3 regions of the Streptomyces sp. NPDC057697 genome follow, and region 2 is predicted to be linked to each of the others. Evidence: riboswitches for the same ligand, from Rfam matches in the RefSeq annotation. Region 2 holds a riboswitch; each other region holds the start of a gene.
The links. A riboswitch is a leader RNA that binds a small molecule or an ion and turns the genes downstream of it on or off. The one in region 2 is predicted to bind fluoride.

Region 1: it holds a riboswitch for fluoride, as region 2 does, so the genes downstream of both, ACFVFH_RS28355 (hypothetical protein) here and ACFVFH_RS33435 (NUDIX hydrolase) in region 2, are expected to answer to the same signal.
Region 3: it holds a riboswitch for fluoride, as region 2 does, so the genes downstream of both, ACFVFH_RS14375 (respiratory chain complex I subunit 1 family protein) here and ACFVFH_RS33435 (NUDIX hydrolase) in region 2, are expected to answer to the same signal.

Annotation. Positions count from the first base shown of each region.
Region 1 covers NZ_JBHVJA010000013.1:19,813-22,068, reverse strand. The annotation lists gene ACFVFH_RS28365 (PP2C family protein-serine/threonine phosphatase) at 1-239, shown strand, start outside; gene ACFVFH_RS28360 (NUDIX hydrolase) at 321-854, opposite strand; gene ACFVFH_RS28355 (hypothetical protein) at 897-1,265, opposite strand; fluoride riboswitch at 1,726-1,789, opposite strand.
Region 2 covers NZ_JBHVJA010000020.1:25,530-27,785, forward strand. The annotation lists gene ACFVFH_RS33430 (MFS transporter) at 1-1,164, shown strand, start outside; fluoride riboswitch at 1,164-1,227, shown strand; gene ACFVFH_RS33435 (NUDIX hydrolase) at 1,268-1,789, shown strand; gene ettA (energy-dependent translational throttle protein EttA) at 1,796-2,256, shown strand, end outside.
Region 3 covers NZ_JBHVJA010000004.1:266,079-268,334, reverse strand. The annotation lists gene ACFVFH_RS14380 (hydrogenase) at 1-357, opposite strand, end outside; gene ACFVFH_RS14375 (respiratory chain complex I subunit 1 family protein) at 357-1,319, opposite strand; fluoride riboswitch at 1,453-1,517, opposite strand; gene ACFVFH_RS14370 (acyl-CoA dehydrogenase family protein) at 1,839-2,256, opposite strand, start outside.

The DNA.
Region 1 (2,256 bases), on a different contig from region 2:
CCGAACTCAGGCGTGAGACCGCGAACATCGCCCTGCCCGCCGACTCGACGCTGCTCTTCTACACGGACGGCCTCATCGAACGCCCCGGTGAGGACATCGGCCGCGGCCTCACACGGCTGCGCCAGCACGCGGCCGCGCTCGCCCGTGAACCCCTGTCCATCTTCTGCGACGAACTGCTCACCCGCATGGGCGATGACCAGCACGACGACATCGCGCTCCTCGCCCTGCGCACGCCCTGACCGACCGGGCGGATCACCCGATGGTGAGGAACCCGGTGATGAGGCACCCGGCGGTGCGGTCGACGGAGTCGGACCGGTACGTCACGGTCCGGCGCCGCCGAGGACCCGCCCGAGGAAACGCGAGAACGTGTCGGCGGACGTCGTCGTGCCGACGCTCTCCGGCCCGGGGCGCCAGAGGTTGCCGAGGTAGGGCGCGTACCGATGTGCGCTCTGGGCCGCCAGGCCGGGTAGGTGCCCGGCCAGCGGGGGACGCAGGTCCAGGTACGGCAGTTCGCGGAAGGGCACGAACTGCGGTTCCGTGTCCGGCTCACGGGCGCGGGGAGTCTGGCCGTGGGCCGATCCGGTCACGGTGAAGACGAGATCCACGGTCCGTGGTCCGCGGTGGGGTTCCATGGATTCGAGTACGAAGGCCACGCGCACGGGTTCTGCCGAGATTCCGGCCTCTTCGGCCAGCTCGCGGCGCGCGCAGGCGGCCATGCTCTCCCTCTCCTGCGGCGTACCGCCGGGAAGCACCCAGTAGTCCATCCCGGCGAAGGTGCGATGGAGCAGGAGCACTGTCTCCTCGCGGAACAGAGCGGTGGAACAACGGAGTTCGATACTTTCCGGCATGGCCATGGTGCGTCTCCCTTCGGTGGTGCGCGAGTGGGCCGCGGGACTTCATCGGTCGCCCGCCCTCATGTGCACGGTGACTCCGCGGTGCGGTCTCCCGGCCTCTCGCGCCAGGGCCCGAGCCGCCGCGCGCACGCTGCGGCAGGGGCCGATCTCATGGGCCGTGGCGGCGGGGACGGCGACCCAGCGGGCGCCCCGGCCGGCTGTGCGGCGGCGAACGCGCCCCAGGAGCCGGCCGTCGTAGGCGACGACCTGGATGACCGGGTGGCCCGGAATCAGGGGCGTACAGGTCAGTCCGGGGCGGGCGGCGAGTTCTGCCAGAGCCTGTTCCTCGTACCAGTGCCACTTGGCGTTGATGACGGTGCGTTCGGCCTCCCGGATCGCCTCGGCCGCCACGGTTTCCTCGAAGATCGGCATGATGTCCTCCGGTCGCGGCAGGCCACATCGGGCACGGGCGAGAGGTATGGGGCACGGGGGCATGGGGCACGGGGTGTGAGGCATGAAGGTGCGGGGCACGAGGCATGCGGCACAAGGCATGCGGGTCTTGCGCGTGGCGCGGACGTACGACGCCTCTGCCTCTGCCTCTGCCCCGGCCTCCGCCGTCCCGTCACGGAGGCAGAGGCACCGATGCGGCCCGGAACCATCCATCCCGGGAGAGGGGGCCGGAGACGTCTGCGGGGATCTCGTCCCGGCGCGGCGCGCGAGGGGATGCCTCGACCAGGGGCTCGGGATCCGGTCCCGGCGGATCGGCCATCCCTCATCCGTACGAAGCGCGCCGTGCCGCACGTACGAGACCAGGCCAGCCGCCACGGGCTGTGCAGGACCGCTTCCCGGCATGACACACCTCTGTCCTCGTATGCGCCCCGAGAGACGCACATCGGATACAGAGGCCATCAGCGGGGGAGTCCGCGGTTGTGGCGAGCCTCATCGCCGTATGAAATCAATCGTCCCGCGACCCCGCCTGATCAGCAAGACAGGGCCGGGCGGGTCGGTCGCGGCCCGGCCTCCGCCCGGACGGCACACGGCACATGGCACACAGGACACGGGGACACGGGGAAGCGGGCACACGGCTCATCCAGCGATCGGCTTCCGATAGCGGACGTACTCGTTCCGGCGGCGGCCCCGGCGACCTCGTCCGCCGTCTTGAGACCCTCCACGACCGAGCGGACATCGATCCGGTCCCGCTCCCCGCAGCCCAGCCGCACGGCCGCGGCCATGGCGTCGTGGTTCTCATGGCCGCGTTACGGCCGGAAGACACAGCCGAGCGGCCGTTCCAGCGGTGCGAGTCCGTTGCCGTTGCCCATGCTCACATCAAGGTCCCCGGTGCGTCGGATGCGCGGTGTCACCGATCGCGGTACTCCGCCGAGGTGCGGTGCCTCGGCGGAGCACGGGCAGTGGGCCCCTCCTG
Region 2 (2,256 bases):
GCGCACGAGGGCGCCCGCAGCATCACCGGGCCGTTCCTCGGGAGCCTGGGCGCCGGAGCGTTGGTGATCTCGCTCGTGGCCGGGCTCGGGGAACTGCTGGGCTACGTGCTGCGCTTCGTCTTCGGGTACGCGGCCGACCGCACGGGCCGCTACTGGCCGATCACCCTGACGGGCTACCTGGTGCAGATGGCCGTCGTGCCGCTGCTGGCCCTGGCGGGCAACTGGGTGGCGGCCTCGGTGCTGATCGTCGCCGAGCGCACCGGGCGGGCGATGCGCAACCCCGCGCGCGACGCGATGCTGGCCCACGCCACCGGCGAACTCGGGCGCGGCCGGGTCTTCGGCGTACGGGAGGCGCTGGACGCGGCGGGCGGGATGGCCGGACCGCTGCTCGTCGCCCTGGTGCTGCATCTGCGCGGCGGCTACCGCGCCGGTTTCGCCGTGCTGCTCGTTCCGGCCGTGCTCACCCTGGTGGTGCTGGTGGTCGCCCGGTGGCAGTACCCGGATCCGTCGGACCTGGAAGTGGTGGAGGACCTCCCCCGGGAGGCGGGGCTGCCCCGGGCCTTCTGGCTCTATCTGGCGGCGATGGGACTCGTCGCGCTGGCCTACGCCGACTACCCGCTGATCGCCTACCACTTCGGCAGGGCCCATGTCGTACCCGAGGCGTGGGTGCCGGTCCTGTACTCCGTCGCGATGGCGACCGAGGCGGTGGCGGCCCTGGTGCTGGGCCGCGCGTTCGACCGGTTCGGGCTGCTGACGGTGGTGGTGGCCACGGTCCTGACGGCGTGTTTCGCCCCTCTGGTCTTCCTCGGCGGCGCGGGGCTCGCGGTGGTGGGCGTGATGGCGTGGGGCCTGGGGGCGGCGGCGCAGGAGACCATCGTCAAGTCCGTGGTCACCGGGATGGCCGGGAAGCGGCACCGGGCCTCCGCCTACGGCCTGTTCGACACCGGCTTCGGGATCTGCTGGTTCGTCGGCAGCGTCGTCCTGGGCGTCCTGTACAGCCGTTCGATCACGGCGCTGGTGGTGTTCTCCGTCGTCGCGCAGCTGGCGGCGCTTCCCCTGCTCCTCGCGACGCGCAGGAGCCTCGGGGCCGCCGGGCGTCGGCCCCCGCCGCCCGCCCGGCGGCCGCCCGGCCTTGCCGACCGGATCGAACCGGGCGACGATTGACTGCGTACGGCGATGAGGCTCGCCACAACCGCGGCACCGCCCGCTGATGGTCTCTGCATCCACCGTGCGCCCCCGCGGGCGCACCCGGACACAGAGGTGTGCCATGCCGCGAGACCCCGAACGATTCCCGGAGACCCGCTGCTCCGTCGCCGTCTTCCGGGGCGACGAAGTCCTGCTGGTCCGCAGCACCGAGGACGGCCACCCGGTGTGGAAGCTGCCCGGCGGCCACGTCCGGGCCGACGAGGGTCTGATCGCCTGTGCCCGCCGCGAGCTGCGCGAGGAGACCGGTCTGCGTGTGACCGCGCTGCACTGCGCCGTGGTGCTGGACATCCGCGACCCGCGGACCGGCCGCTGCCTGGTGGAGATCGTCCTCGTCCCGGACGAGGAGATCGCCGACCGGCCGCGGACGTGCGAGCCCGGCCGCGAACCGTACTTCGTACCGATGGACGACCTGCCGGAACGGGACCTCAGGCCCTCCCTGGAGAACCTGCTCCACGATCTGCGTGCCCTGCACCGGAACAGGACCGGTGAGGACGCGCCCGCCCCCGCACGGCCGCACGGCGCGGGGACCGTGCTCCTCCCGGTCGACGCGGCGGCACCACCGGCGGCCGGACGGCGGAGGTGACCCGGGATGTACGTCTACACGATGCGCGGGGCCCGCTTGGCGCGCGGCGACAAGGTGGTCCTGGACGATGTCACGCTGACCGTCCCGTCGGGCGCCAAGATCGGCGTGGTGGGCCCGAACGGAGCGGGGAAGTCCACCGTCCTGCGGACCATGGCCGGGCTCGAACGGCCCGTCGCGGGCGACGCGTTCCCCGCCCCCGGCACCGGTGTCGGCATCCTGGAACAGGAGCCGCCGCTGGACGACGGGGCGACGGTGCGCGGCAACGTCGAGAACGGCGTCGCCGGTGTCCGCGCCGGGCTCCGCCGCTACGAGGAGATCACCACCCGCCTTGCCGACGCCGACGCCGGGGACGAGCGGTCGGGCCATTTGCTGGACGAACTGGGCGAGTTGCAGGAAGAACTCGACCGGTCCGGGGCCTGGGACCTGGAATCCCGGCTGGAACAGGCCATGGACGCCCTGGGCTGCCC
Region 3 (2,256 bases), on a different contig from region 2:
GAAACCGGCCAGGGCCAGGGAGAGCAGAGTCGCGCTCGCCACACCGATCGCTCCCGATCCCGCGATCTCCACCTGCGCGTCGCGCAGCAGCCGGGTGATCACCCATGGCACCGCGATCACCTTCAGCGCGAGCGACACGGCGGCCAGGGCGTACAGCTCGGGCAGGTCGCGGCCCGCCGCCACGATCACCGCGAGCAGGGAGACAAGCAGCGACTGCACCGCGTACAGGCGCACCTGGGAATGGGACAGCGCGGCGCGCAGCATCGCGAACTCGGTGAGCAGCAGCAGGACTGCGACCGCGTTGGTGGCGCCTTCGAACGTGGTCGGTACGCTGTCGGCGGCGAGCAGGTCGGCCATCAGCCGCCTCCCAGATAGAGGGTGAACACGGCCAGCACCGCCAGCAGGAACGCCGCCGACACGAATTCCGTGATCTTGAAAAGGCGCAACTTGGCGAAGCTGTTGTCGATGACGGCCACCACACAGCCCAGCAGTGCGGCCTTGCCGAGCAGTGCGAGGACGGCCAGTGCCACGGATGTGGCCTCGGTGCTGGAGGACAGGCCCCAGGGTGCGATGAACACGTCGATCAACAGCGTGTAGAGGATCAGCTGTTTCATCGCCGAGCCCCACTTGAGCAGGGCCAGGTACGGGCCGGAGTGCTCGAAGGCGCGGGCTTCCTCGATCATCCCGAATTCGTTGGTGCCGGTGTGGGTCTCGACGGGGATGCGCGCCGTTTCGTAGAGGATCACGAGGAACAGCGCGACGCCGGCCAGCAGATGTGCCGGGCGAATGATCTGGTCGGCCGACGAGCGGACCGTCGCGGCCTGTGCGTAGGGAAGGTCCGTGGCGGTGACGAGGGCGACGGTGAACACCACGAACAGCACCACGGGTTCGGTGATGGCCCCGAATGTCTTGGAGCGGCTGCCACCCAACTGGGCGTAGGGGCCGCCGCTCTCCGTCGCTGCGACCGCCACGGAGAAGCTGGCGAGTGCCAGCAGAAAGCCGCCGCCGAGGATGTCGCCCATGTAACCGAGCGGCAACCCGAAGCTGGTCAGTACGGGAATGAGGAGTGGCACCGTCAGGTAGCAGGTCAGTGCCACCGCGGGCGCGGCCAGAAAGAACCAGCTCGCCCCGGCCGGGGCGAGGGACTCCTTGCGGAACAGCTTGGCGAGGTCGTAGTACGGCTGGAGCACACGAGGCCCGCGTCGGCCCTGCATCCTGGCCTCCACCTTCGCGATCACCCCCGACAGGCCGGGGGCGGCCACCAGGACGGTCAGCGGCTGGAGGGCCTGCACGAGGGGAAGTGGCAGAGACGCACTCATCGCATCACCCGCCCCGCCTGGCGGGGCGGCCGTGTGAATCGGCTGGGGACGACATCGCCGTGCCCTGGTAGCGCCCGGTCCGCCCTTGTCACTGTCGCCTCCACCTGATACGGCACCGAGAAACTGGTGCGGTTGATCGGTAGAGGCCATCAGCAGCGCACAACTGCGGTTCAGGCGAGCCTCATCGCCTGGTCACCAGCGTGTGCAATCCCTGGCACGGCGTCAACGAACCGGGCCGTGGCTTCACCCGAAGGGAAGCGTCGACGCGATGGGCCGAGCCGTCCTCCGGGCGGCCGGTCGATGCGGCAGGAGGCTGACCCACGCGGCTCCCGGCGCGAGAACCGGGACCGGCTGACCGCACCCACCAGCGGGCTGGCGCCCGATCCTGCTCGTCCGGGGCGACCCGGACGTCCACGTGGCCGCCGCCCTGCGGGAGCCGCCCCCCAGGGCCTCTCGTTCGGATCATGCCGGGCTCGCGCGCTCCGGTACGTGACGACTGGCTCAGTGGACGTCAGGCGCTCACCGCCGTACCCGCGGCATTCCGAGCCCGATCCACGAGATGATCTCCCGCTGGATCTCGTTGTTGCCGCCGCCGAAGGTGAAGATGACCGCGGAGCGGTACCCGCGTTCGAGTTCGCCGTGCAGTACGGCGCCCGCCGATCCCTCCTTGAGCGGGCCGGCCGAGCCGACGATCTCCATCAGCCAGGCGTAGGCGTCGCGGCGGGCCTCGGAGCCGTAGACCTTGACGGCGGAGGCGTCCTGCGGGGTGAGGGTGGCGTTCTGGACCGCGGAGACCATCTGCCAGTTGAGGAGTTTCATCGCGTCGAGCCGGGTGTGGGTGCGGGCCAGCAGGGCGCGGACCCAGCCGAGGTCGATCACGCGCCGGCCGTCCGCCAGCCGGGTGTCCGCCGCCCAGCGCTGGACGTTGTGGAGGGAG